Regions from separate parts of the Streptomyces sp. NPDC006624 genome, predicted to be linked through region 2. Evidence: riboswitches for the same ligand, from Rfam matches in the RefSeq annotation. Region 2 holds a riboswitch; each other region holds the start of a gene.

Region 1 (6,929 bases), on a different contig from region 2:
CTGGGCGAACAGGCCGATCCGGCCCGGCCGGGGGGTCTCCGGGGCGAGGGAGGCGTTGAGGCGGACCCGCGGGGAGGTGTTGATGATGCCGAAGGCGTTCGGGCCGATGATGCGCATGCCGTACGTGCGCGCGTGCCGCACCAGGGCGCGCTGGCGGTCCCGGCCTTCGATGCCGCCGGTCTCGGCGTACCCGGCGGAGACCACGACGAGGCCCTGCACGCCGTGTTCGCCGCACTCGGTGACGACGTCGAGGACCTGTTCGGCCGGCACGGCGACGACGGCGAGGTCGACGGGGCCGTCGATGTCCCGCACCGAACGGTGGGCGGGCACCCCGTCGAGCTCCTTCTGCCCCTCGGGCAGGGCCCTGTTCACGGCGTACAGGCGGCCGGTGAAGCCGGCGTCCCGGATGTTGCCCAGGACGCTGCGGCCCACGCCGCCCGGGGTGCGCCCGGCGCCGATGACGGCGACCGAGCCGGGCGCGAGCAGCCGCTGCACGGAGCGCGCCTCGGCACGGTGTTCGCGCGCGTACTGCACGGCGAGGGAGCGGTCGGTGGGTTCGAGGTCGAACTCCAGGCGGACGACGCCGTCCTCGAAGCTGCGCTTCTGGGTGTAGCCGGCGTCCGTGAAGACCTTGATCATCTTGGTGTTGGCGGGCAGCACCTCGGCGGCGAAGCGGCGGATGCCGCGCTCGCGGGCGACGGCGGCGATGTGCTCCAGCAGGGCGGAGGCGACGCCTCGGCCCTGGTGGGCGTCCTGCACCAGGAAGGCGACCTCGGCCTCGTCGGCGGGTGCGGACGCGGGCGTTCCGTCGGCGCCGATCCGGTCGTAGCGTACGGTGGCGATGAACTCGCCGCCGACCGTGGCCGCGAGTCCCACCCGGTCCACAAAGTCGTGGTGCGTGAAGCGGTGGACGTCCTTGGCGGACAGGCGAGGGTACGGCGCGAAGAAGCGGTAGTACTTCGACTCGTCGGAGACCTGCTCGTAGAAGCTGACGAGACGCTCGGCGTCATCAACGGTGATGGGCCGGATGCGCGCGGTGCCTCCGTCGCGCAGCACCACGTCGGCTTCCCAGTGGGCGGGATACTCGTGCCGGTCCGGCGAGGTCTGCATGGGCCCCAGAGTACGGCTAGCGCCTGACAACGGCGCGAGGCAGTCTGTGGAGGGCGTCAGCCGGGTCGAGGCCGCGACCCGGCGGCACCCCGGGGCGGTCCTTCGGGGACCGCTCCCGGCGCAGCTTCACGATATGGGAAACTGGTCTAGACAACCCTGAACACCGAAGGGCAGCAACACATGGCTGAGCGCCGCGTCAACGTCGGCTGGGCCGAGGGCCTCCATGCCCGCCCCGCCTCCATCTTCGTCCGAGCCGCCACGGCCGCAGGCGTCCCGGTGACGATCGCCAAGGCTGACGGCAAGCCCGTCAACGCGGCCTCCATGCTGGCCGTCCTGGGCCTGGGCGCCCAGGGCGGTGAGGAGATCGTCCTCGCCTCCGACGCCGAGGGCGCCGACGCCGCTCTGGACCGGCTGGCCAAGCTGGTCTCCGAGGGTCTCGAAGAGCTTCCCGAGACCGTCTGAGCAATTCCCCGCGCCACACCCGGCGCATCCTGAAGGGCTCGTCCGCATTCGCCGGGCGAGCCCTTCGCGTTTCGCGCATTTCCGGTTCGCGGACATGGCCGCGAACGAGGCCGCGAAGACGCCTGCGGATATTTCCCGCGGGCAGCAGAAATAGCCCCCGCGAATTCCCCGCTCTTTGTATACGGCTCGTGTGTTAATGCCGCAGGCCCGTCGTGTTTACGGGATGTTGCGAGTTCCTCACACGCTCGGCGCGCTCCCCGGCGGAGCCGAACCGCAGACGGTGCGCGGCCGTCTCGCGCTCGGTGTGCAGCGCCGTGACCGCCCGCGCGCGTTCGCTGTCCCCGCGCGCCACCGCGTCGACGATCGCGCCGTGCTCGGTCCAGGCCTCCACCGGGCTGGCCGGCGCGTCGACGGCGTACATCCAGGCGATCTTGTGGCGGATCTGGGTGAGCGTCGAGGTGAGCGCCGGGCTGCCGCAGGCCTGCGCGAGCGTCTCGTGGAACCAGCCGCCCAGGGAGCGCAGGTCCTCGCTGCCGCCCCGGCGGGCGCGCTCCTGCCCCAGCCGGACCAGGCCGCGCAGGACCTTCAGGTGGGCCTCGGTGCGGCGCTGGGCGGCCCGGGCGGCGCCGAGCGGCTCCAGCAGCATGCGCATCTCCAGCAGGTCGGCCGCCTCCTGCTCGGTGGGTTCGGCGACGCACGCGCCCGCGTGCCGCCGGGTCACCACGAAGCCCTCCGCCTCCAGGGTGCGCAGCGCCTCCCGGACGGGGACCCGTGAGACGCCGTAGCGGCGCGCGAGGAGTTCCTCGGTGAGCCGGCTGCCGCGTTCGTGGACACCCGCGACGATGTCGTCCCGGATGGCCGTGCACACCGAGTGCGCGGGAATGCGCATGACCGACCTCCGCTTAATCCCCGTGAAACGCCGACGCGTGACGCGTGTTCCGTGACTCTATTGCAATGAGCCGGAATTTCCGACGGCGGGCCGGAAATCATGGATATTTTTTGGACAACCGCCGGCGGTCCGGACCGGGAACACCCCGTTCATCCGGGGCGCCGGTTCGGGCGGTGGTCACCGGAAACACCGAAAGGCCCCGGCTCGACGAGCCGGGGCCTTCGGACGCGGGGCGGGGTGGGTCAGATCTTCACGCCGTGCGAGCGGAGGTAGGCGACGGGGTCCATGTCCGAGCCGTACTCGGGGCTCGTGCGGGCCTCGAAGTGCAGGTGCGGGCCGGTCACGTTGCCGGTGGCGCCGGACAGCCCGATCTGCTGGCCGGGGGTGACCTTCTGCCCCACGGAGACGCCGATGGACGACAGGTGGCCGTACTGGGTGTACGTGCCGTCGTTCATCTTGATCACGACCTGGTTGCCGTAGGAACCGCCCCAGCCCGCCTCGACGACGGTGCCCATGCCGACGGACTGGACGGAGGTGCCGGTGGCGGCGTGGAAGTCGACGCCGGTGTGGCTGCCGGAGGACCACAGGCCGCTGCTGGTCCGGTAGCCGGTGGAGACGTACGAGCCGGCGATCGGGGAGACGAAGGTGTTGAGGCGCTTGCGCTCGGCCTCGCGGGCGGCGCGTTCCTTGGCCTCGCGGGCCTCCTCCGCGGCCTCCTTGGCCTTGCGGGCCATCTCGGCGGCCTGCTTGCGGGCGGCCTCCTCGGCCCTCTTCTTGGCGGCGGCCTCCTCGGCCGCCTGCTTCTGGGCGACGGCCTGGGCGTCGATCTGCTGGGCGACGGTGTCGCCCATGGTGACCACGGGGGTGAGACCGGTCTGCTCGGGAGCGGGGTCGGCGGCGAAGGCGGCCGGAGCGGCCACGGTGCCGATGACGCCGGTGGTCGCGAGGGCCGCGACGCCCGCGGCGCGGGCGGTGCCACGCTGCATCCGGCTGGGCCGACGGTGCTTCCCGGTGGCGCGGGTGAACGCCATGTAGTGGCTGGTCCTTTCCTTCCCTCTCGCCTACCGGGTTAGCTGACGGGTTCGGAGCAGGAAGGTCTCCTACGGACCCCCTCGCGACTCGCGCGGGCGTCCGATTCACCCCAGGGACTACTGGTGGGTCCCCGGCTCCCCTGGCTCGCGCCGTACGGGGACTCGGCGATGACTGTCCGGTGCCGCGGGTGCGGCGCACTGCCTGACGAACAGCCCGGACGACGCTAAGCGGGGGCACTTTCAATTCCCAAACGGATCCCGGCTTTTGTAGCGCATCCCACAGGGCAGACAGGCAACCTCCGTACCAATTCGGGCATAAAGGAGCCCTGGCGCCTTAGAAGACAACCAGGGCTCCCGCGCGCGTGTGCCGCTACTCGGCGGCGACCACCGAGACTTCGCCGATGCCGAGAGCCTCCACCGGGCCCTTGATCTGCGCCGCGTCACCGACGAGGACGGTCACCAGCCGGTCCACCGGGAACGCGCTGACGGCCGCCGCGGTGGCCTCCACGGTGCCGGTCGCGGCGAGCTGCCGGTACAGCGTGGCCTGGTAGTCGTCGGGCAGGTGCTGCTCGACCTGGTCGGCCAGCGTCGAGGCGACGGCCGCCGCCGTCTCGTACTTCAGCGGCGCCACGCCGACCAGGTTCTGCACGGCGACGTCCCGCTCCGCGTCGGTCAGGCCCTGCGCGGCGAGCGTGCGCAGCACCGTCCACAGGTCCTGCAGCGCGGGACCGGTGTTGGGCGTGTCCACCGAACCGCTGATGGCCAGCATGGAGGCACCGGTGCCGTCCGGGGCGGACCTCAGGACCTGGGCGAACGCGCGCACGCCGTAGGTGTAGCCCTTCTCCTCGCGCAGGACGCGGTCCAGACGGGAGGTGAGGGTGCCGCCGAGACAGTACGTGCCGAGCACCTGCGCGGGCCAGACGCGGTCGTGCCGGTCCGGGCCGATGCGGCCGATGAGCAGCTGCGTCTGCACGGCGCCCGGGCGGTCCACGATGACGACCCGGCCGGTGTCGTCGGCGGTCACCGGCGGCACCGGCCGCGGTTCGGCCTGCGAGCCGGTCCAGGCGCCCAGCGTGTCGCCGAGCAGGGCGTCGAGGTCGATGCCGGTGAGGTCGCCGACGACCACGGCCGTGGCGGTGGCGGGGCGGACGTGCTTCTCGTAGAAGCCGCGTACGGCCGCGGAGTCGATCGCGGCGACCGTCTCCTCGGTGCCCTGCCGGGGCCTCGACATGCGCGAGTCCGCCGGGAACAGCTCCTTGGAGAGCTCCTTGGCGGCGCGGCGCGAGGGGTTGGCCAGCTCGTGGGGGATCTCGTCGAGGCGGTTGCGGACCAGCCGCTCGACCTCGCTGTCCGCGAACGCGGGCGCCCTGAGGGCGTCGGCGATCAGCCCGAGCCCCTTGGCCAGCCGGGACGCCGGCACCTCCAGGCTGAGCCGGACACCGGGGTGGTCGGCGTGTGCGTCGAGCGTGGCGCCGGCGCGCTCCAGCTCGGCGGCGAACTCCTCGGCGGAGTGCTTGTCGGTGCCCTCGGAGAAGGCCCGGGCCATGATCGTGGCCACGCCGTCCAGGCCGGCCGGCTCGGCGTCCAGGGGCGCGTCGAGCAGCACCTCGACGGCGACGACCTGCTGGCCGGGGCGGTGGCAGCGCAGGACGGTCAGGCCGTTGCCGAGCGTGCCGCGCTCGGGGGCGGGAAAGGCCCAGGGCCTGGCGTCGCCCGCCTGGGGCTGGGGGTGGAAGTCCATCGCGGCGAGCTCGGTCACTTGGCCGCCTCCTCGTTCTCGTCTCCGGCCGCGGCAGCGGTGTCCTCGTCGGTGGCGTCCTCGTCGGCGACGGGCTCGTAGACCAGCACCGCGCGGTTGTCGGGCCGCAGGCGGGCCTTGGCGACCTCCTGGACCTCCTCCGCCGTGACCTCCAGGACGCGCTGGACGGCGGTCAGGGCGAGCTGCGGGTCACCGAACAGCACGGCGTACCGGCACAGTTCGTCGGCGCGGCCGGCGACCGTGCCCAGCCGGTCCAGCCACTCGCGCTCCAACTGGGCCTGGGCGCGCTCCATCTCCTCGGCCGTGGGGCCCTCCTCGGCGAACCGGGCGAGCTCCTCGTCGATCGCGGCCTCGATGACCGGCACCTCCACGTCACCGGACGTCTTCACGTCCAGCCAGCCCAGGGAGGGCGCCCCGGCGAGCCGCAGCAGGCCGAAGCCCGCCGCCACGGCCGTGCGGTCGCGGCGCACCAGGCGGTTGTAGAGGCGGGAGGACTCGCCGCCGCCGAGGACGGTGAGGGCCAGGTCGGCCGCGTCGCACGCGCGCGTGCCGTCGTGCGGCAGCCGGTAGGCGGCCATCAGGGCGCGCGCCGGGACGTCCTCCTCGACGACCTCGCGCAGCTGCTCGCCGAGGGTCTCCGGCAGCGAGCCGTCACGCGGGGCGGGCTTGCCGTCGTGGCCGGGGATGGAACCGAAGTACTTCTCGATCCAGGCCAGCGTCTGCTCGGGGTCGATGTCGCCGACCACGGAGAGCACCGCGTTGTTCGGCGCGTAGTAGGTGCGGAAGAAGGCGCGGGCGTCCTCCAGGGTCGCCGCGTCCAGGTCGGCCATGGAACCGATGGGGGTGTGGTGGTAGGGGTGGCCCTCGGGGTAGGCGAGGGCGGTCAGCTTCTCGAAGGCGGTGCCGTAGGGCACGTTGTCGTAGCGCTGGCGGCGTTCGTTCTTGACCACGTCGCGCTGGTTCTCCATCGACTCGTCGTCGAGGGCGGCGAGCAGCGAGCCCATGCGGTCGGCCTCCAGCCAGAGGGCGAGCTCCAGCTGGTGGGCGGGCATGGTCTCGAAGTAGTTGGTCCGCTCGAAGCTGGTGGTGCCGTTCAGCGAGCCGCCCGCGCCCTGGACGAGCTCGAAGTGGCCGTTGCCCTTCACCTGCGCGGATCCCTGGAACATCAAGTGCTCAAAAAGGTGAGCCAGGCCGGTGCGCCCCTTGACTTCGTGGCGCGAGCCGACGTCGTACCAGAGGCACACCGCCGCGACCGGGGTCAGGTGGTCCTCGGAGAGCACCACGCGAAGGCCGTTGGCCAGGCGGTGCTCGGTCGCTGTCAGGCCTCCGGAGCCTGCCTGGGCTGTGGCCGTGTGACCCATGGGCATGTACGTCCCTTCGATCGCTGGGCGGTCGATCAAACCGCGGATTTCCTGCCGGTCCTGCCACTGTATGCAAGCGCGCGAAGCCCTGGTGAAGTTCCCGGCGCCGGGCTCGGGCCGCGGGCGGGGGCGGCGCTTGACCCGGGTCCTGGTCCCGCTTGTCAGTGCGGCGGTCCACAATGGTCCGCGTCAGATCTGGAACGCAGCAGCAAGGAGCCGGCAGCGATGGCCCGCCGCAGCACGAAGACCCCGCCGCCCGACGACTCGTACGAGGAGCGGATCCTCGACATCGACGTCGTCGACGAGATGCAGGGCTC
Region 2 (6,929 bases):
GCCCACCGGAGCGCCCCTCGACCCCACCCGCCCCTTCCTGCGCCCGCACGCCCCCTGGCCCGACCGGGCCCGCACCCCCGCCCCGCAGCCGGCGCCGCCCGCCGCGCCCGTCACCGGCACCGCGGGCACGACGGACATCGCCCGCGCCGTCGACGAGGTCAAGCGGCTGCTCGGGGAGGGCCGGGTCACCCAGGCCGTCGACATCCTCGGCGCGATCCTGCCCGTCGCGGCGGAACGGCACGGCGAGCACTCCCCGGTCGTCCGCACCCTGCGCAAGCAGTACGCGGCCACCCTCCTCGACGACGGCCAGTACCGGCGCGCCCTGCCCGAGCTGCGCCGCCTCGCGGACGAACGGGCCGCCGAGGCCGGCCAGGCCGACCCGCAGTCCCTGCGCTTCCGCTACGAGGCCGCCCAGTGCCTCGAACAGCTGGGCGAACCGGCCGCGGCGCTCGCCGAATACCGGGCGGTGCTGCCGTACTACGAGAACCAGTACGTCGCCGCCGGCGGCCCCGAGCTGGCGCACGACGTCCGCCGCCGCATCGGGCTGCTCCTGCTCGCCCTCGGCGACCGCGGCGCCGCCCACGACACCCTGGCCCGGCTGCTGCACGACGTGGAGCGCACCCACGGCCACGGGCACCCGCTCGGCGCGGAGATCCGCAGGACGCTGCACTGGCTGGGGCAGGTCCGCGGCTGACGACGCCCCGGGGCGGCGTGCGGCGGTGCCGGAACCGGCGGTGAATCGTTGGTCGAATGGGTTGGCCAGAGGCTGGTCACTGCCTACCATCGATCATCGCAAGACCTTGTGCACCGTCGCACAATCTCCTCAGGAGGTCTCCTTGCACCGCCGCCGTCGCTCCGCGCTCGTCCTCACCGCCGCGATCGCCGCCGCGGCGCCCTTGCTCACCGCCTGCGGGAACGACGCGCACCCCGGCGCGGCCGCCGTGGTCGGCGGGCAGCGCATCACCGTCTCCCAGCTGGAGGACCGGGTCGGCGAGGTGCGCGCGGCCCAGCGGGCCGCCGTGCGGGACGACGCCCAGTACCAGCAGGTCATCGCCCGCACCGGCACGCTCACCCGGGACACGCTGCAGACCATGGTCCTCGACCGGGTGCTGCACCGCGCCGCCGAGGACGCCGGGGTGAGCGTCAGCCGCAAGGAGGTCCAGCAGATGCGCTCGGGCCTGGAGGAGCAGGCCGGCGGCCGCGAGGCGCTGGAGACGACCTGGCTGCAGCAGTACGGCATCCCGCCCAAGCGCCTCGAGGAGAACCTCCGCCTCCAGCTGGAGGCCCAGAAGCTCGCCGAGAAACTGGGCACCGACACCGGCCGCCCCGAGTTCTGGAAGGCCCTGTCCGACGCCTCCAGGGAACTGAACGTCGACCTCAACCCCCGCTACGGCACCTGGGACGTGCAGAAGAGCAGCCGCGCCGACGCCAAGACGCCCTGGGTGCGGGACGTGACGACGGCGCAGGCACCGCAGTCCATGTAGGGCCCACCGGTACGGGCGCCGGTGCCCGGGGACGACCTCCGGCCCGGCCGGCGGCGTGGGATAGCTTCGGACCGTGAACGCCAACAGCCCCGAAGCCGTCCCGGGCCCCGGGCGGACCGCCCCCGGCGCGGCCGCCGGCCCCGGCCGTATCGTCCTGCTCACCACCAGCCACCGCGTCGCCCCCGGCCTGCTCTCCTGGCCCGCCTGGCAGGCCGTGCGGGCGGCCGACCGGGTGCTGTGCGCGGACGGGGCGCATCCGCAGCTGCCGTACCTGCGCGAGGCGGGCGCGGCCGTCGAGGAGACCTCCCCGACGGCCCAGGAGCTGGTCGACGCCTGCGCCGGCGGCCGCACGGTGGTGGTCGTGGCCACCGGCGAGGGCGAACCCGCCCTGACGGACGGCCTCGCGCGTCTCGCCGGCGGCGGCCGTACCGCGATGCCCGAGCTGGAGCTGCTCCCCGCCTCCTACGACCTGCCGGGCGCCCGTCTGCTCGACCTCGTCCAGGTCATGGACCGCATCCGCGCCGAGTGCCCCTGGTCGTCCCGGCAGACCCACGAGGGCCTGGCCAAGTACGGCATCGAGGAGGCCTACGAGCTGGTCGAGGCGATCGAGGAGGGCGACCGGGACGAACTGCGCGAGGAGCTCGGTGACGTCCTCCTCCAGGTCGTCTTCCACGCGCGCATCGCCGAGGAGGACCCGCAGGCGCCCTTCTCCGTCGACGACGTGGCGGGAGGCATCGTCGCCAAGCTGATCCACCGCCACCCGCACGTCTTCGGCGACGCGACGGCCACCACCCCCGAGGAGGTCAAGGAGCACTGGCTGCGCACCAAGGCCGTCGAGAAGCGCCGCAGCTCGATCACCGAGGGCATCCCGCTCGGCCAGCCGGGTCTGGCCCTGGCCGCCAAGCTCGCCTCCCGGGTCCGCACCGCCGGTCTCGACCTGCCGCTGCCGCGGGTCGAGGGCATCGGCTACGACCTGCTCGCCCTGGCGGTCCGCGCCGAGGCGGAGGGCGTCGACCCGGAGGCGGCCCTGAGGGCGGCGGCCCGGGCGTACCGGGACGCGATCAGGCAGGCGGAGACGGGCGGACCCCCACCGGGCGGCGGCGGGGAGCCGGATACGGTCGGGGAGTGACCGACCAGCCCCAGCCCAGCACGCCCGCTCCCGAGCTGTTCACGTGGGAGTTCGCGAGCAACCCCTACCCCGCCTACGCCTGGCTCCGCGAGCACAGCCCCGTCCACCGGACGCGGCTGCCCAGCGGGGTGGAGGCCTGGCTGGTCACGCGGTACGCCGACGCCAAGCAGACCCTCGCCGACCACCGGCTCTCTAAGAACCCCGCGCACCACGACGAGCCCGCGCACGCCAAGGGCAGGACCGGGATCCCCGGGGAGCGCAAGGCCGAGCTGATGACGCACCTGCTGAACATCGACCCGCCCGACCACACGCGGCTGCGGCGGCTGGTGGCCAAGGCGTTCACGCCCCGCCGGGTCGCCGAGTTCGCGCCGCGGGTGCAGGAGCTGACGGACGGGCTCATCGACGCCTTCGCCGGGCAGGGCTCCGCCGACCTGATCCACGACTTCGCCTTCCCGCTGCCCATCTACGCCATCTGCGACCTGCTCGGCGTCCCCCGCGAGGACCAGGACGACTTCCGGGACTGGGCGGGCATGATGATCCGTCACCAGGGCGGGCCGCGGGGAGGTGTCGCCCGCTCGGTGAAGAAGATGCGCGGCTACCTCGCCGACCTCATCCACCGCAAGCGCGAGGCGCTCCCCGATGAGCCCGGTCCGGGCGAGGACCTCATCTCCGGCCTCATCCGCGCCTCCGACCACGGCGAGCACCTCACCGAGAACGAGGCCGCGGCGATGGCCTTCATCCTGCTGTTCGCCGGTTTCGAGACGACCGTGAACCTGATCGGCAACGGCACCTACGCCCTGCTCACCCACCCCGGGCAGCGCACCCGCCTGCAGCGGTCCCTCGCCGCGCGCGAGACCGCCCTCCTGGAGACGGGCGTCGAGGAACTCCTGCGGTTCGACGGCCCCGTCGAGCTCGCCACCTGGCGTTTCGCCACCGAGCCGCTCACCCTCGGCGGGCAGCGCATCGAGGCGGGCGACCCCGTCCTGGTCGTCCTGGCCGCCGCCGACCGGGACCCGGAGCGGTTCGCCGACCCGGACGTGCTCGACCTCTCCCGCCGCGACAACCAGCACCTCGGCTACGGCCACGGCATCCACTACTGCCTGGGCGCCCCGCTCGCCCGCCTGGAGGGCCGCACCGCCCTCGCCACGCTCCTCACCCGCCTGCCCGACCTCCGCCTCGCGGTGGACCCGGCCGAGCTGAGATGGCGCGGCGGTCTCATCATGCGCGGGCTGCGCACCCTGCCGGTGGAGTTCGCACCCGTCACCACGACACGGCCGGGAACGTGACGAAACCTCAACTCTGTGATCTTCACGTGATCTGCGCGGCATGAACTTGTGACAAGTGATCGTCTGCCGATACGTTCACCCATCAACGCGGGCCGAGCACTCGATCCGCGTCGATCACTGCTGTCTCCGAAAGGTCTCCGCATGCTCTCCGGGAACGGTCGGCACCGTCGCCCCCGCCAGGCTCCGGCTCTCCTCGTCGCGGCCGGAGTGACCGGCTCCGCCATCGCGATCCCGCTCCTCGGAGCCTCCGGCGCCAGCGCGGCAGACGGCACGGCCTGGGACCGGGTCGCGGACTGCGAGACCGGCGGCGCCTGGAGCCAGAACAGCGGCAACGGCTACTACGGCGGCCTCGCCATCTCCCAGGAGGACTGGGAGAAGCACGGCGGCCTCGACTACGCCGCCAGCGCCGACCTGGCCAGCCGCTCCCAGCAGATATCCGTGGCCGAGAGAATCCTCGCCGACCAGGGGGTCGGCGCGTGGCGCACCTGCGGGCTGCTCTCCGGCCTCGAGCAGGGCAAGGGCTCCGGTTCGGCCGACGACTCCGGTTCCTCCGGTTCCTCCGAGTCGTCCGCATCCACGGATGCGCCCGGTTTGCTGGAAACGTCCGAGTCGTCCCCTTCGCCGACTCCCTCGTCGTCACCGTCGTCTGACGTGGAGTCGGCCTCTCCGGACCAGGGTGACGAAAGCGGCGAAAGCGCCAAGTCCGACAAGTCGTCCGGTGTGGCCGAGTCCGCGCCGCAGGGGGAGCAGACCCAGGGCGAGGGATCCGCGCCGGCCGGCTCCGGCGGTGACGAGTCCGCCAACGCGCAGGCGCCCGAGGGCTCTTCGGCGCCCGCCGGTACCGGCTCCGGCCGCCACCGCGGCCCCAGCGCCGACGAGAACACCGAGCCGGCGGACGGCCGTACGGACGAGTCGTCGGGCCGCCACGCCTCGCGCGGCGACGGCGCCTCCCGCGACGCGGCCGACGGCTCCTACACCGTGCGCTCCGGCGACACCCTCTGGTCCATCGCCGACTCCCTTGACCTGAGCGGCGGATGGCGTGCGCTCTACACCGGCAACAGGGAGACCGTCGGCGCCGACCCGAACCTCATCCGCCCCGGTCAGACGCTCACGACAGAGGGCGAAGCGGACGGCGAGTAGCCGTTCGGGCAGTGCGGATACGGGGGCGGAAGTCACCCCGAAACGGCGCGAGTTCACGTCATGTTTCGCGGCTAATGTCCCGTATGGGGCCGGTGAGAGATAGATCTCAGAAGCCCTGATCGTCTTTGAAAATCGGTGGATCGCGTGTCTACGGTCGTGACCGCTCGCCATCGCGGGCCCCGGCTGCCGCAACGCCGAATCCTGCCAGCGGCCGCACGGGAACAGTCGTCGCGTCAAGCGCCGTAGGCAGGAGCGGGGGACCCAAGGTAGGTGCCCGACCGGCTTGTTGCGCCGGAAGGGCTAGGGGTGAAGCCGCGTCCCGTCAGGGACGCGGCCGGGCAACTCAACCGGCCCGAACCCGACAGCTCACCTCGCAGGCGTCGGTGAGGGGATCCATCCATGCTGTTTTCCAGCAAGGGCAAGCACCGCCGTCCGTCCAAGGCCACCCGTGCCATCGCCGTCGCCGGTGTGGCCGGTGCCGCCGTCGCCGCCCCGCTGATGGCGGCCGGCAACGCCTCCGCCGCCACCGCCTCCGAGTGGGACGCCGTCGCCCAGTGCGAGTCCGGCGGCAACTGGTCCATCAACACCGGCAACGGCTACTACGGCGGTCTGCAGTTCTCCGCCTCCACCTGGGCCGGCTACGGCGGCACCAAGTACGCCTCCACCGCCGACCAGGCCACCAAGGCCCAGCAGATCGAGATCGCGGAGAAGGTCCTCGCGGGCCAGGGCAAGGGCGCCTGGCCGGTCTGCGGCAAGGGCCTGTCGAGCGCCGGCTACACCGGCGGCGGCTCCACCGACTCCGGCAGCTCCTCGCAGAGCCAGAGCCAGAGCCAGAGCCAGCAGAGCACCGAGACCCGCTCGAGCCAGGAGCAGCCGGCCTCCCGCTCCGAGGAGCGTCCGGCCGCGAAGAAGACCGTCACCACCCCGACCGGCAAGAAGGTCGAGAAGGGCGACGGCGAGTACAAGGTCGTCAAGGGCGACACCCTGAGCTCGATCGCGGCCGACGAGAAGGTCAAGGGCGGCTGGGAGAAGCTCTTCGAGCTGAACAAGGACATCGTCCAGGACGCCAACCTCATCTACCCGGGCCAGCAGCTGCACCTGAAGTAGGCAGCGGCCCGCCCAGGGCCGGCTCCCCGCCCCGGCGCGTCATCCCCCGTACGCGCCGGGGCGGGGTTTTTCGGCAACCGGCTTTGTTCCGTTCGGAAACAATTTACTCTCGGTTCTGTCCATGGGGTGGGCGACCCGGTGGCCGATCGCCGCGAGCCGGTTAGGCTCATGTCGCGAGCCACCGCGGCCCGCACCGCGCAGGGCCCGAGCGGCCCGCGTACCCGCGTCACATCAAGAAGGAGATGCTCGTGCCGTCCATCGACGTCGTCGTAGCCCGGGAAATCCTGGACTCCCGAGGCAACCCCACGGTCGAGGTCGAGGTCGGCCTCGACGACGGCAGCACGGGTCGTGCCGCCGTCCCGTCCGGCGCCTCGACGGGCGCCTTCGAGGCCATCGAGCTCCGCGACGGCGACTCGAACCGTTACCTCGGCAAGGGTGTGGAGAAGGCCGTCCTCGCGGTCATCGAGCAGATCGGCCCGGAGCTGGTCGGCTACGACGCCACCGAGCAGCGCCTGATCGACCAGGCCATGTTCGACCTGGACGCCACCGACAACAAGGGCTCCCTCGGCGCCAACGCCATCCTCGGCGTCTCGCTCGCCGTGGCCCACGCCGCCTCCGAGGCCAGCGACCTGCCGCTGTTCCGCTACCTGGGCGGCCCGAACGCGCACCTGCTGCCGGTGCCGATGATGAACATCCTGAACGGCGGCTCGCACGCCGACTCCAACGTGGACATCCAGGAGTTCATGATCGCCCCGATCGGCGCGGAGTCCTTCTCCGAGGCGC
Region 3 (6,929 bases), on a different contig from region 2:
CGACGCCAGGCCGCCCTGACCCTGGAGGCCGCGGCCCGCGCCGCCGGGCTGTCGCCCGCCCACCTGTCCCGTCTGGAGACCGGGCAGCGCCAGCCCTCGCTGCCGATGCTGCTCACGCTCGCCCGGGTCTACGGTACGACGGTCTCCGAACTGCTCGGCGAGACGGTCGCCGGCCGGGACGCCGTCGTACGCGCCGCCGACATGGAGCCGACGGCGGCGGGCGGCTGGACCTACTGGCAGGCCGGCGCGTCCGGCCGCGGGATGCAGGCCCTGCGGGTCCACGTCCCGTACGGCTCCCAGGGCGACATCGTGCGCGTCCACCCCGGCGAGGAGTGGCTCCACGTGCTGCGCGGCCGGCTGCGGCTGCGCCTCGGCGACACCGCGCACCGGTTGTCGCCGGGCGACAGCGCGCACTTCGACTCGCTCACCCCGCACCGCATCGCCGCCGAGGACCACGACGGCGTAGACCTGCTCTTCGTCCACACCCTGCTGCAGAGCCCCACGGCCGCGTTGTGCCTGGGGCCCACCCCCGGAGACCTGTCATGAGCGACATCGAGGACAAGTTCCCGCGCGCCCTGTGGGTGCGGCTGTTCATCTACCTCGTGATGGGGCACGTCTTCGCGGCGTTCGTCTACTTCCTGTTCGAGGCGGGCAACCGCTGACCGCGCCTCAGTCGAGGAGCCGCTCGCGCAGCCGCTCCCGGGTCTCGGGAGCGAGCCCCAGCCCTTTCTCCAGGTAGGGACTGACACCGCCCCAGGTCTCCTCGATGGTCTCGAAGGCCGTCGCCAGGTACTCGGCGCGCGCGTCGAAGAGGGGGCTGAGCAGCTCCATGACCTCGGCGGAGTAGGCCGAGGCGTGCGAGCTGCTGCGGTGCACCTTGTAGCGGCGGTGCTTGGCGTTGGACTTCAGGTAGTCGTCGACGATCGCGTCGCGCTCGACGCCCACCGCGAGCAGCGTCACCGCGACCGACAGGCCCGCGCGGTCCTTGCCCGCCGCGCAGTGCATCAGCACCGGCACGCTGTCCTCCGCGAGCGCGTGCAGCACCTGGGAGTGCTCGGCGGTGCGCTCCTTGATGATCATGCGGTAGGAGGCGATCATCCGCTCCGCGCCCTTGCCGTCCGCGAGGATCGCGCGCAGCTGGTCCAGGTCGCCGTCGCGGACCATCTTCCAGAACTCCGCGCCGTCGGCCGGGTCGCTCAGCGGCAGGTTCACATTGCGCACGCCGGGCAGGGAGACGTCCGGCCCTTCGAGCTTCTGGTCGGCCGCGTTGCGGAAGTCGAAGATCGTGTGCAGGCCCAGGGTGGTCAGGAAGGCGGCGTCCTCACCGGTCGCGTGCGCCAGGTGACCGCTGCGGTACAGCACGCCCTGCCGGACCCGCCGTCCGTCCACGGTCGGCAGTCCGCCCACATCGCGGAAGTTGCGCACTCCGGCCAGCTCGGGTTCGGTCGACGGGACCTGCTGTGTCACGGGGGCTCCTCCCAGTCGGCGCCGCCGCCGCGGCTCGTCGGCGGGCACACCCGACCATACGACATGCCTGCCTGGGGCAATGAGTTGTCCACAATGAGTTGTCCACAGGCGTTGCCCGGAGCGCCCGGGCCCCTCGATGATGTTGGTGCCTGGTCGGACCTGGTCGGGCTTGTTCGAATCCGTGGGGGCGTGATGCCGGACATCTCCGAAGACGGTCGTACCTGGGTGCTCTCCGGCCCGGCGAGCAGCTACGCGCTCCACATCACGGAGCGGGACGAACTGCTGCACCTGCACTGGGGCCCGCGCATCGCCCTGGCCGACGCCGAGGCCCTCGCCGCCCGGCCGCTCCCCGATCACTGGCCCTTCGAGTCCTCGCTCGACGGGCGCGAGGAGTACCCGGTCGAGGGTGGCCCCCGCTTCACCCGCCCCGCCCTGTCCGTGCGCGGCGCCGGGCGGCGCGGCACCGAGTGGGTCTACGAGGGGCACGAGGCGGACGACGGCGAGCTGCGGCTGCGCTTCCGCGACGGCGGGCTGCTCATCACGCTGCACTACCGGATGCCCCCGGCCACCGACGTCGTCGAGCGCTGGGTGAGCCTGGACAACCGGGGACCGGCCGTCGAGGTGCTGCGCGCCGACTCCGCCACCTGGACCCTGCCCGAGCGCGACACCTGGCGGCTGTCCCAGCTGCACGGCCGCTGGGGCGCCGAGTCCCGGCTGGCGCGCTCCGAGCTCACGCCCGGCGAGAAGGTCCTCGGCAGCCGCCGCGGCCACACCTCCCACCAGCACCTGCCCTGGGTGGCCCTCGACACCGACGCGACGGAGGAGCGCGGCGAGGTCTACGGCTGCGCCCTGGGCTGGTCCGGGTCCTGGCGGATCGCCGTCGCCCGGCTCCCGGACGCGCGCGTGCAGATCACCGGCGGCGCCGGACACGACGACTCGGGCCTGCTGACGCTCGGCCCGGGGGAGGCGTACACCACACCCGTCTTCGCCGGGCTCTGGAGCGACGGCGGCTTCGGCGGGGCGAGCCGCGCCTGGCACGCCTATCAGCGCGACCACGTCGTCCCGGACGCCGGCCGCGACCGGCCGGTGCTGTTCAACTCCTGGGAGGCCACCGGCTTCGACATCTCCGAGGAGCAGCAGCGGGCGCTGGCCGAGCGGGCCGCCGCCCTGGGGGTCGAGCTGTTCGTGGTCGACGACGGCTGGTTCGGGGCGCGCACCGGTGACCGGGCCGGGCTCGGCGACTGGACGCCCAACCCGGACCGCTTCCCCGGCGGGCTCGGGCCGCTCGCCCGCCACGTGCACGGCCTCGGTATGCGGTTCGGGATCTGGGTCGAGCCCGAGATGGTCAACCCGGACAGCGAGCTGTACCGCGCCCACCCGGACTGGGTGCAGTACCAACCGGGACGAAAGCGGACGGAGTTCCGCAATCAGCTGGTGCTGAACCTCGCCCGCGAGGACGTCCGGGAGTACCTCTGGGAGCGGCTCGACGGGCTGCTGTCCAGCGCCCCGATCGACTACGTCAAATGGGACTTCAACCGCTGCTTCACCGACGCCGGCTGGCCGGACGACCCCTACCCGCAGCGACTGTGGGTCGACCACGTGCGCGCCCTGTACGCCCTGCTCGACCGGCTGCGGGCCGCGCACCCGGGCGTGGCCTTCGAGTCCTGCTCGGGCGGCGGAGGGCGCGTCGACCTCGGTGTGCTGAGCCGCACGGACCAGGTGTGGACCTCGGACAACACCGACCCGCTGGACCGGCTCGCCATCCAGCACGGCTTCAGCCAGATCCACCCCGCGCGCGTGATGGCCGCCTGGGTCACCGACAGCCCGAACGCCATGCTCAACCACCGGTCCAGCTCCCTGCGCTTCCGGTTCGTCAGCGCCATGGCCGGTGTGCTGGGGATCGGCGGCGATCTCACCCGGTGGACCCGGGAGGAGCTCGCCGAGGCGGGCGGGTGGGTGCGGCTCTACAAGGAGATCCGCCCCGTGGTGCAGCGCGGGGACCTCTACCGGCTGCGGCCTCCGGAGGGCGGCCTCAGTGCCGTGCAGTACGTCCTCGGCGACGAGGCGGTCGTCCTCGCCTGGCTCCAGGCGCAGCGCTACGGCGAGCCCGTCCCGGCACTCCGGCTGCGCGGGCTCGACCCGGCGGCGACGTACGAATGCCCCGAAACGGGCGAAGTGCACCGAGGAGGTGTCCTGCTGCATCACGGTTTGCGGGTCGGGCTGCGCGGGGACCTCGACGCCGCGGTCGTCCGCCTTAAGCGGAAGTAGTCGTTCTGTCCGAATGGGGTGCTTAGGGCGCTTCGCCATAACGTGCCCCGTTCGTAAAGGGGTTGTGGACAGGGTGCGTGACCATCGTCATATTCGTGACGATGTGTCGTCGCCATGTGCACGTAATTGCGGCGTCAATCAGGGCTATTGAGGGAAACCGGAGATCCGTAATCCACGCTCGGTGACGGGAAATGTGGCGGCGCGTCAAGGAAAACGCCGTCACGGGCAACCGCAAGCTTGTCCGGTTGCGTCTTGGTCGCTTACGTTCCACACCAATCCGGACGGACGCCTAATCCTGCCGCCGCCCGGAGCCCGCACACACTGACCCGTGTACGGCAGGAGCGGGGGACCCACAGGTACGACGCCTGTTCCGGTTCCCGGAACGGCTTGGGGTTAAGCCACGCCTCGGCGCGGCCGGGCATCTCCAGCCCGCACCCGACAGCTCACCTCGCAGGCGCCGGAGAGGAATTCGCCATGCCCGCGAAGGGTAAGCACCGCCGTCCGAAAACCCAGCGTTTCACCCGCTCCATCGCCGTCGCCGGAACCGGCGGCGCCGCTCTCGCCCTTCCGCTCATGGGTGCCGCCGGCGCCCACGCTGCCACCCCGCAGTCGGCTCCGGAAAAGGCCGTCCAGTCCGCTCCGGCCGCCGGGAAGCAGGGCGCCGAAAAGGCCGCCACCACCCGCACGTACACCGTGAAGGCCGGGGACTACCTGGCGAAGATCGCCGACGACCAGAACGTCAGCGGCGGCTGGAAGAAGCTCTACTCGGACAACCGCGACGCCGTCGGCGACGACCCGTCGCTCATCCACCCGGGTCTGAAGCTGTCCCTCGGCAAGAAGGCGGCGTCCGCGCCGAAGGCCGAGTCGTCCGCGCCGAAGGCGTCGGCCGAGAAGCAGGCGAAGAAGTCCTCCGCCGCCGAGTCCTCCTCCAAGGCCGGCACCGCCGCGAAGCCGGCCGCCGCCAAGCCCGCCGCGAAGCCGGCCGCCGAGACCAGCGCCAGCGGGTACAGCGCCCCGGTGGACGGTGCCACCGTCGGCACCCCGTACCGCATGTCCGGCAGCATGTGGTCCAGCGGCTACCACACCGGTGTCGACTTCGTCGTCCCGACCGGCACCTCCCTGAAGGCCGTCGGCGCGGGCACGGTCGTCTCCGCCGGGTGGGGCGGCGCGTACGGCAACCAGGTCGTCCTCAGGCTCGCCGACGGCAGCTACGCCCAGTACGCCCACCTGTCCCAGCTCTCCGTCTCGGCCGGCCAGGCCGTGACCGCCGGGCAGCAGGTCGGCCTGTCCGGTGCGACCGGCAACGTCACCGGGCCGCACCTGCACTTCGAGATCCGCACCACGCCGGACTACGGCTCGGACGTGGACCCGGTCGCCTTCCTGCGCTCGCACGGCGTCTCCATCGGCTGACCGACCGCACGACCACCTGCCTGACACGCACACCGAAGGCCGGACCCCGATCCCCGGGTCCGGCCTTCGGCTCGCCCGCCAACGCCCCCGTCGGGCCGCCTATTCCGGAATTGGCGAACACTTGGGAAGTGGCTTATCTCACCGCCCGTCAACCCCTTCCTACGGTCGCGTAGGTCACATTCGAGGGTGAATCATGAACGGCTGTGGCAGACGATTCGAAGAGTGACAGCAGAGTAGTGATCGGGTCGTACGTGGCGGTGGGGGACAGCTTCACCGAGGGCGTCGGTGACCCCGGCCCCGACGGGGCGTTCGTCGGCTGGGCCGACCGGTTCGCCGTCCTGCTCGCCGACCGCCGGCCCGAAGGCGACTTCCGGTACACGAACCTCGCCGTGCGCGGGAAGCTCCTCGACCAGATCGTGGCGGACCAGGTGCCGCGGGCCATCCAGATGGCTCCGGACCTCGTCTCGTTCTGCGCCGGGGGCAACGACATCCTCCGTCCCGGCACCGATCCGGACGAGCTGGCCGAGCGCTTCGAGCGGGCCCTCGCCCCGCTCGCCGCCGCGGCCGGCACGGTCATGGTGACGACCGGGTTCGACACGCGCGGCATGCCCGTGCTGAAGCATCTGCGCGGCAAGATCGCCACCTACAACGGGCACGTCCGTGCCATCGCCGACCGGTACGGCTGCCCGGTGCTCGACCTGTGGTCCCTGCGCAGTGTGCGGGACCGCAGGGCGTGGGACGCGGACCGGCTGCACCTGTCGCCGGAGGGGCACACCCGGGTCGCGCTCCGCGCGGGCCAGGTGCTCGGCATCGAGGTACCGGCCGACCCCGAGCAGGAGTGGCCCCCGCTCCCGCCGCGCGGCACCCTCGAGGTCCGGCGCGACGATGTGCACTGGGCTCGGCAGTTCCTGGTGCCGTGGATCGGGCGGCGGTTGCGCGGGGAGTCGTCGGGCGACCACGTGACCGCGAAGGGCGCGCTGTCCCCGGACGACATCCGGTCGCGGATCGCGGCGGTGGCGTAGCGGCGACGGCTTGATGGGGCGGTGGTCCGTGGCGGTTCCGGTGGGAGGCGCCACACCGGCTGACGGGGAGTGGACGCGCTCATGGCTGAGGGCGGACGCGCCTGTCGGCCACGTCCCGTGTGCGAAGCGGCAGTTGGGGGTGCCGTGCCGTGGGCGCGTCCCGGTGAGGGCGATCCGCGATCCGCTGCCCTCGTGCCGCCGGGGCAGCGGCGCGGTATGTCTCGCTGTCGGCCACGTGCCGTGCGTAGATGAGAAGTCGGGGCCCGCCCGCCCCAGGCCCGCATGGCGCCAGGGGCGGTCGGCAGCCCCTGCCGCCGTCCCTCAGCGGTACGCCGGGTCGCTCACCGGTGGGCGGGCGTCGCGCCCAGTTCGCGGGTCAGGGCCTCCTCCGCCCACTGCTGGGCCCGGGCCCGGGGCAGTGAGCCCGGATAGGACGTCAGCTGAACGGCCAGGCCGTCGAGGAAGGCCGTGAGGCGAAGGGCCGCGGCCCGGGGGTCCGGGCAGGGGAACTCGCCGGCCGCCACGCCCTCCGCGATGACCTCGGCGAGAGCCGCCTTCCACCGCCGGTCGAGGTCCTCGGCGACCTCCCGCAGGGCGGGCTCGCGCAGGGCGACCGCCCAGCCCTCGATCCACAGCCGCCAGCCCTTGGCCTGACCGGTCGGGGCGTACCACCGGACGGCCGACCGCAGCCGGCGCAGCGCCGACGTGCGGCGGCCGAGCAGTTTGCGCAGCCGCGCGAGGTCGGCCTCGGCCGCGTGCCGG
Region 4 (6,929 bases), on a different contig from region 2:
GTGCGCGAGCCAGGCGGCCCGCTCCGCGGCGGCCAGGGCGGCGCCGAGCACGGCGAGCCCCTGGGTGGCCACACAGCGCAGGAACACCGACCCCTGACGGTCCGGGGTCCGCACGCCGAGCAGCCCGACCCAGAGCAGCCCGGTCCAGAGCAGCGCGGCGAGCGCCAGCAGCGCCGCCGCCGACCGCGGCCAGCCCGCGGCACAGAAGCCGGTGCCCACCATTGCGGTCGCCGCCGTGAAGGTGAGCGCCGCAGCGGCCTCCTCGCGCCACGCCCGCGGCGGCCGCAGTACGGCGCGAGCGACCGCTGCCAGCCAGCTCGCGCAGGCCAGGGCGAGGACGATGCGGGAGAGGACCTCGTACCCCGCCGAGTCGAGGCCGACCGACAAGGTGCCGGTCGTCAGCGCGTGGATCGCCCACAACGTGGCAGACGGGGAGGGGCCGGGCATAGCGCCGATGCTAGAGAGCGCCGCCCGCAATGGGAGAGGGGCACGCGCGCGTGCCCCTCGAAAACATCCCGGGCCGGTCAGGCCGGCCGCACCACGCTGTGGATCGACGACTCGCCGTCGTAGTAGATCGACTCCTCGCGCACGTAGGTGCCGGGCTTCGGGGCGTGGATCATCATGCCGTTGCCGATGTAGATCCCGACGTGGCTGAGGTCGTCGTAGAAGAACACCAGGTCACCGGGGAGCGCCTGGGAGAGCGGGACCGTGGTGCCGGCGTCGACCTGGTCGTACGTGGTGCGCGGGAGGGTCACTCCCGCGGCCTTCCAGGCGGCCTGGGTGAGGCCGGAGCAGTCGTAGGAGCCGGGGCCGACGGCACCCCACACGTACGGCTTGCCGATCTGGGCGCGGGCGAAGGCGAGCGCCTTCTCGGCCTTGGTGGCGTACGAGGAGTCGGCCGGGGCCGTCGGAGCGGACGGGGACGTGGACGAGCCGGACTCCGGGGCCGTGGTGGAGGTATCGCTCTCCTGCTGCCGGGCGGCCTCCTCCTGCGCCTGCTGCTGCGCGGCCTGCTGCCGGGCCAGCTCGGCGGCCTTGCGGGCGGCCTCCTCCTGCTTCTCCTTCTCGATCGCCGCGAGCCGCGCCTTCTCCTCGGCGGTCAGCCTCGACATCAGCTCCCGCGCGTCGGCGAGCTTGCGCTGGACGGTGGCCTTGGCCGTCTTCAGGTCGCCCTGCGACTCGGTGAGCGTCCGGAGGCTCTCGGTGGCCTCCTGGCGCTTCTTCATCGTCTCGGACTGCTGGGTGACGAAGTCGTCGACGGCGACCTTCTGACGGCCGGTCATCCGGTCCATCAGCTGGGTCTGGTCGAAGTAGTCCTGCGGGGTGTCCGCGAGCAGGAACGTGGCGGTGTCCGGGGCGGCGGCGCCGGTGCGGTACTGGGCGGCGGCGAAGGAACCGAGCTCCTCACGCGCCTCGTTGAGCTTCTGGGTGCGCTGGGCGACGTCGTCGAGGAGGGTGTCGACGCGCTTGCGCTGCTTCGCGGTCTTCTCCTTGGCCGCGTTGTACTTGTCGGTCGCCGACTCCGCCTGGCGGTACAGGTCGTCGACCTTCTTCTCGACTTCCTCGAGGCTGGGTCTGTCGTCGGCCTCGGGGGCGGCGTTGGCCGACTGGGAGAGCAGGGCCACGGAGGTGAGGGCCGCCGTTGCCAGGGCGGGGGTCCGTATGCCTGCCACGCGCGAACCCGTAGGACGCGACTTGCGGTGCGACGCCAAGGGAGGCGACTCCTTCCATGTTCCGCCTACCGGGTTAGCTGTCGGGTTCGGGCGGGTGGTTCGGAAGGGTTGCCCTACGGCCCTCCCCGGAGGGTCGGGCCGATTCACCCCAAGGTCTCGGTGGGTCCCCGGCTCCGGCTGCCGCTGCGGCACACCGGACTCGGCGGAGGCCGCGCGGCCCGGCGAGGTTCGCCGGTGGAGGTCGTACGGCCCGGTCGCACGGTAGCCAACTCGTGTGGCCCCTGTGAAGGTTGATGGGTGATATGCCCGATACATTTTCGTGACCTTGTTCCGGGGTGCCGCCGGGAGTGAGGGATCGCGGGAGGTTGATCCGGAGTCGTCCCGAAATCGGGTGGCTGTCGCACGCTGTGATCCTGCGGATCCCGGGCGTGACAGGAGGGCGCTTCCGGTGATTCTCCGGGGTGGCGGCCGGTTGTCGGTGGGGCGTCCTAGACTCGGAGAGCGATGAGCAGCCTCTTTGACGACCACTTCCTGGCGAGCCTCCAGGCCCAGCGGGGCCCTGCGGACGAGCCCCCGCCGCCACCCGAGGACGATCACGTTCCGGAGCCGATCCCGGACGATCTGTTCGGCGGGAAGTTCGACGTGCCGCCGGACCGCGACACCCACTACCGCGACGGCGCACCGCGCCCGGTGGTGGACACCGCCGCGCTCCTGGAGGGGCTGAACGACAACCAGCGCGCCGCCGTCGTCCACTCCGGCTCCCCCCTGCTCATCGTGGCCGGTGCCGGCTCCGGCAAGACCCGGGTGCTCACGCACCGCATCGCCCACCTGCTCGCCGAGCGGGACGTGCACCCGGGCCAGATCCTCGCGATCACCTTCACCAACAAGGCCGCCGGCGAGATGAAGGAGCGCGTCGAGCAGCTCGTCGGCCCCCGGGCGAACGCCATGTGGGTCATGACGTTCCACAGCGCGTGCGTGCGCATCCTGCGCCGCGAGAGCAAGAGGCTCGGCTTCACGTCCTCCTTCTCGATCTACGACGCCGCCGACTCCAAGCGCCTGATGGCCCTGGTCTGCCGCGACCTGGACCTGGACCCCAAGCGCTTCCCGCCGAAGTCCTTCAGCGCCAAGATCAGCAACCTGAAGAACGAGCTGATCGACGAGGAGGACTTCGCCGCCCAGGCCACGGACGGTTTCGAGAAGACCCTCGCCCAGGCCTACGCCCTGTACCAGTCGCGGCTGCGCGAGGCGAACGCCCTCGACTTCGACGACCTGATCATGACGACGGTCAACCTGCTCCGCGCCTTCCCGGACGTCGCCGAGCACTACCGCCGCCGCTTCCGGCACGTCCTGGTCGACGAGTACCAGGACACCAACCACGCCCAGTACGCCCTCGTGCGCGAGCTGGTCGGCACCGCCGAGCACCCCGTCGACGTCCCGCCCGGCCCGGACGACGTCCCGCCCGCCGAGCTGTGCGTCGTGGGTGACGCCGACCAGTCGATCTACGCCTTCCGCGGCGCGACGATCCGCAACATCCTCCAGTTCGAGGAGGACTACCCGGACGCGACGACGATCCTGCTGGAGCAGAACTACCGCTCCACGCAGACCATCCTCAGCGCCGCCAACGCGGTCATCGAGCGCAACGAGTCCCGCCGCCCCAAGAACCTGTGGACCAACGCGGGCACGGGCGCGCGGATCACCGGCTACGTGGCCGACACCGAGCACGACGAGGCGCAGTTCGTCGCCGACGAGATAGACCGCCTCACGGACGCCGGCGAGGCCAAGGCGGGCGACGTCGCGGTCTTCTACCGCACCAACGCCCAGTCCCGTGTCTTCGAAGAGGTCTTCATCCGCGTCGGCCTGCCCTACAAGGTCGTCGGCGGCGTCCGCTTCTACGAGCGCAAGGAGGTCCGGGACGTCCTGGCCTACCTGCGCGTCCTGGCCAACCCCGAGGACTCGGTGCCGCTGCGCCGGATCCTCAACGTCCCCAAGCGGGGCATCGGCGACCGCGCCGAGGCGATGATCGACGCCCTCGCCCAGCGCGAGAAGATCAGCTTCCCGCAGGCGCTCAAGCGCGTCGACGAGGCGTACGGCATGGCCGCGCGCTCCACCAACGCCGTCAGGCGGTTCAACACGCTGATGGAGGACCTGCGCACGATCGTCGAGTCCGGCGCCGGACCGGCCACCGTCGTGGAGGCCGTCCTGGAGCGCACCGGCTACCTCGCCGAACTGCAGGCCTCCACCGACCCGCAGGACGAGACCCGCATCGAGAACCTCCAGGAACTCGCCGCCGTCGCCATGGAGTTCGAGCAGGAGCGCGGCGAGGGCACGGAGACGCCCGGCACCCTGGCCGACTTCCTCGAGCAGGTGGCGCTGGTCGCCGACTCCGACCAGATCCCCGACGAGGAGGACGGCGACGGCGTCATCACGCTGATGACCCTGCACACCGCCAAGGGCCTGGAGTTCCCGGTCGTCTTCCTGACCGGCATGGAGGACGGCGTCTTCCCGCACATGCGCGCCCTCGGCCAGACCAAGGAGCTGGAGGAGGAGCGGCGCCTGGCCTACGTCGGCATCACCCGCGCGCGTGAGCGGCTGTACCTGACCCGGTCCACCCTGCGCAGCGCCTGGGGCCAGCCGTCGTACAACCCGCCCTCCCGCTTCCTGGAGGAGATCCCGCCGGCCCACGTGGAGTGGAAGCGGACCGGAGCGACCTCGCCCGCGTCCTCCGGCCCGGTCTCCGCCGTGGCCGCCTCGCTGTCCTCGTCCCGCTCGCGCTCCTCGGCGTCGGGCGCGTCCGGGTTCGCCACGCGCCGGACCTCCGAGAAGCCGGTGGTGTCACTGGCCGTCGGGGACCGCGTCACCCACGACCAGTTCGGGCTCGGCACCGTCGTCGCGGTGAAGGGCACGGGCGGGAACGCCGAGGCGACGATCGACTTCGGCGACGCCAAGCCCAAGCGGCTGCTGCTGCGGTACGCACCGGTGGAGAAGCTCTGACCCGCTGACCCGGCCCCCGCCGGCCGGGCCGGCGGGGGCTGCGGGGACGCTACGTCGGGTCGACGCCGTGGCTGCGCAGCCACGAGAGCGGGTCGATGGCCGAGCCGCCGGCCGGGCGCACCTCGAAGTGCAGGTGCGGGCCGGTGGAGTTGCCGGAGTTGCCGGAGCGCGCGATCGGATCGCCGGCCTTCACGGTCGTGCCCGAGGGGACCGTGTAGGTGGAGAGGTGGCAGTACCACGTCTCCGTCCCGTCCTTCGCGGTCACGATCATCATGTTGCCGTACGCGCTGTTCCACTGGGTGCGCACGGTGCCGTCGGTCGCGGCCATCACGGTCGTACCGTACGAGACGGGGAAGTCGATGCCGCTGTGCAGGGACATCCAGTTGATGCCGGACTGGCCGTAGTAGGCGCTGAGTCCGTGCTGCGCGACCGGGAGCGCGAACTTGGGGCGCAGCCGCTCCTTGCGGGCCGCCTCCTCCGCCGCGCGCTTGCGCTCGGCGGCCTGCTGGGCCTTGAGGTCGATGCGCTCCTGCGTACGGCTGGCCCGGTCGGCGAAGTCGTCGGCACCGGCGGCGAGGCTCTGCAGCTGGGTGTCGAGCTTGTTGTTGGCGGCGGCCGGCTTCACCGGCTGCGCGTCCGCCGCGGTGGTGTGCGCCTCCGCCGCGCTGTCCTCGGTGAGGCTGCCGACGGAGGCGGCCGCGATCCCGGCCACGCCCATCACACACGCCGAGGGCACCGCGATGGTCAGCAGCGCCGAGCGCTTGGGCGGGGTGCGGCGACGGGAGCGGGAGCCCGCGCGCGAGGCGGCCCGGGACGGCGGGGCGACCTCCTCCTGATCGTCCAGGAGCGGCTCGACCGCGGGCAGTTCACCGGTGGCGTCCGGCTCGCCGCCGTCCGCGGAGGGGTCGTGGTATCCGGCCCCGTCGGCCTCGTCGTAGGCGGTCTGGTCGAACGTCGCGGTCTCGTGCTGGTCGAAGGTCTCGGCGTGCTGCTGCTCGTAACCGTCGGCGGCCGCTGCGGGAGTGCCGTCGGAGTTCCACTGCGTGGCGTCGTAGGCACCGGTGTCGAAGCTCTGCGAGCCCCATTCCCACTGCTGGGTGTGGTCCGCCGGGTTGCCCGACTGGTCGGGCTGCAGCCACGCGCCGGCGTCCCACTGGCCGCTGACGTCGGGGAACGTGGCCTGCGGCGGGATCACCGACAGCGGCTGCTCGGCGTTCCAGCCCGTCGTGTCGTAGACACCGGTGTCGTAGGCCGCCTGGTGCTGTGCCGCATACGGGTCGTAGTTCAGGTTTTCGTGGGTACCCGTGGGCCAGTGGCCCGTCTCGTAGGCGCCCGTGTCGTGGCCGGTGCCCGGCATGTCGCCGAAGAGGGGGTCGGTCGCGAAGCTCGCGGTCGTGTGCCCGGTGGCGCCGGTGGGATCAAAACCGGTGGCGGCGTAGTCGCCGTACGTGGTGAAGTCGCCGTACTGGGCTTCCTGGGTGCCGTACGACGCGTAGTGCGCCGGGGCGGCGTCGGAAGCCGGAGCCGGGGCCATGGTCCCCGACGGGTGACGGTCGTTCACCAACTTCTCTTTCGCCTCGACAACAGGGGCTGCCAGAGCAGTGCGGCGACTGTACCCGGCGGTACGCGGGCACGACAATCTTCGGCAGGTTTCGCGCGCGCAGGAAACGGGCATTCGGCCGTGTTTTGGCGGACTGCGGGCGCGAGTTTGGTTTTGTGTTCGAAGTTTGTTCGAGGTTGGTCGCGGCGTCGACGGGGTCCGTCGTCTGTATGACGAGTCCGTGAGCCGGGTGTGACGGCTTCCGGCCGACTGTCGCCCGACCGTGTGGGGCGCCGGGCGCGGCCGGGCCGGCGTCAGGCCACCGTGAGGCCGTCACCGCGAGCGGCGGTCGGCTCACCCGGGCGGGCCGTGTCGAGGGCCTGGCGTATGCCGCCTGCGACCGCGGGGTGGACGGGCAGGGCGAGATGGCCGATGCCGGTCACGCGCACGTTCTCCGCGCTCAGATCGGGATGGTCGATACGGGCCGTCTCCACCGGATCCATCACATGGTCGAGGTCGCTCCAGTAGCTGACGAAGTGCGTGGCGCAGTCAGGGGCGGGCTCCGTGAGCTCTTCGAGCACCGATGAGCCGGGGCGCATCTGGCGCACGATGGGGTGCGCGTCCGCCAGGGGCGCCACCCGGGTGCCCGAGTGCGGCGTGCCGAGCGTCACGAGGGTGCGGACGCGCGTGTCGCCGCCGAGCCGCTGCACGTAGTAACGCGCTAT

What was found. Region 2 has a riboswitch for cyclic di-AMP ahead of ABZY20_RS33200 (transglycosylase family protein). Riboswitches for the same ligand answer to the same signal wherever they lie in the genome.
Positions count from the first base shown of each region.
Region 1: another riboswitch for cyclic di-AMP. It lies ahead of ABZY20_RS22695 (M23 family metallopeptidase); the one in region 2 lies ahead of ABZY20_RS33200 (transglycosylase family protein).
Region 3: another riboswitch for cyclic di-AMP. It lies ahead of ABZY20_RS06685 (peptidoglycan DD-metalloendopeptidase family protein); the one in region 2 lies ahead of ABZY20_RS33200 (transglycosylase family protein).
Region 4: another riboswitch for cyclic di-AMP. It lies ahead of ABZY20_RS36750 (NlpC/P60 family protein); the one in region 2 lies ahead of ABZY20_RS33200 (transglycosylase family protein).

Region 1 is NZ_JBEXOM010000012.1:107,971-114,899, forward strand. Features, by position in the region: gene ABZY20_RS22680 (GNAT family N-acetyltransferase) at 1-1,110, opposite strand, end outside; gene ABZY20_RS22685 (HPr family phosphocarrier protein) at 1,291-1,572, shown strand; gene ABZY20_RS22690 (GntR family transcriptional regulator) at 1,766-2,461, opposite strand; gene ABZY20_RS22695 (M23 family metallopeptidase) at 2,704-3,492, opposite strand; cyclic di-AMP (ydaO/yuaA leader) riboswitch at 3,505-3,670, opposite strand; gene ABZY20_RS22700 (pitrilysin family protein) at 3,863-5,251, opposite strand; gene ABZY20_RS22705 (pitrilysin family protein) at 5,248-6,612, opposite strand; gene ABZY20_RS22710 (DNA topoisomerase IV subunit A) at 6,838-6,929, shown strand, end outside.
Region 2 is NZ_JBEXOM010000027.1:6,390-13,318, forward strand. Features, by position in the region: gene ABZY20_RS33175 (protein kinase) at 1-694, shown strand, start outside; gene ABZY20_RS33180 (SurA N-terminal domain-containing protein) at 837-1,484, shown strand; gene ABZY20_RS33185 (nucleoside triphosphate pyrophosphohydrolase) at 1,558-2,613, shown strand; gene ABZY20_RS33190 (cytochrome P450) at 2,610-3,899, shown strand; gene ABZY20_RS33195 (transglycosylase family protein) at 4,041-5,039, shown strand; cyclic di-AMP (ydaO/yuaA leader) riboswitch at 5,268-5,434, shown strand; gene ABZY20_RS33200 (transglycosylase family protein) at 5,439-6,146, shown strand; gene eno (phosphopyruvate hydratase) at 6,395-6,929, shown strand, end outside.
Region 3 is NZ_JBEXOM010000003.1:51,913-58,841, forward strand. Features, by position in the region: gene ABZY20_RS06665 (XRE family transcriptional regulator) at 1-546, shown strand, start outside; gene ABZY20_RS06670 (DUF6126 family protein) at 543-662, shown strand; gene ABZY20_RS06675 (tyrosine-protein phosphatase) at 670-1,467, opposite strand; gene ABZY20_RS06680 (alpha-galactosidase) at 1,660-3,735, shown strand; cyclic di-AMP (ydaO/yuaA leader) riboswitch at 4,045-4,205, shown strand; gene ABZY20_RS06685 (peptidoglycan DD-metalloendopeptidase family protein) at 4,210-5,145, shown strand; gene ABZY20_RS06690 (SGNH/GDSL hydrolase family protein) at 5,382-6,167, shown strand; gene ABZY20_RS06695 (TetR/AcrR family transcriptional regulator) at 6,509-6,929, opposite strand, start outside.
Region 4 is NZ_JBEXOM010000041.1:3,131-10,059, reverse strand. Features, by position in the region: gene ABZY20_RS36755 (hypothetical protein) at 1-447, opposite strand, end outside; gene ABZY20_RS36750 (NlpC/P60 family protein) at 525-1,712, opposite strand; cyclic di-AMP (ydaO/yuaA leader) riboswitch at 1,721-1,888, opposite strand; gene pcrA (DNA helicase PcrA) at 2,178-4,664, shown strand; gene ABZY20_RS36740 (M23 family metallopeptidase) at 4,714-6,225, opposite strand; gene ABZY20_RS36735 (alpha/beta fold hydrolase) at 6,519-6,929, opposite strand, start outside.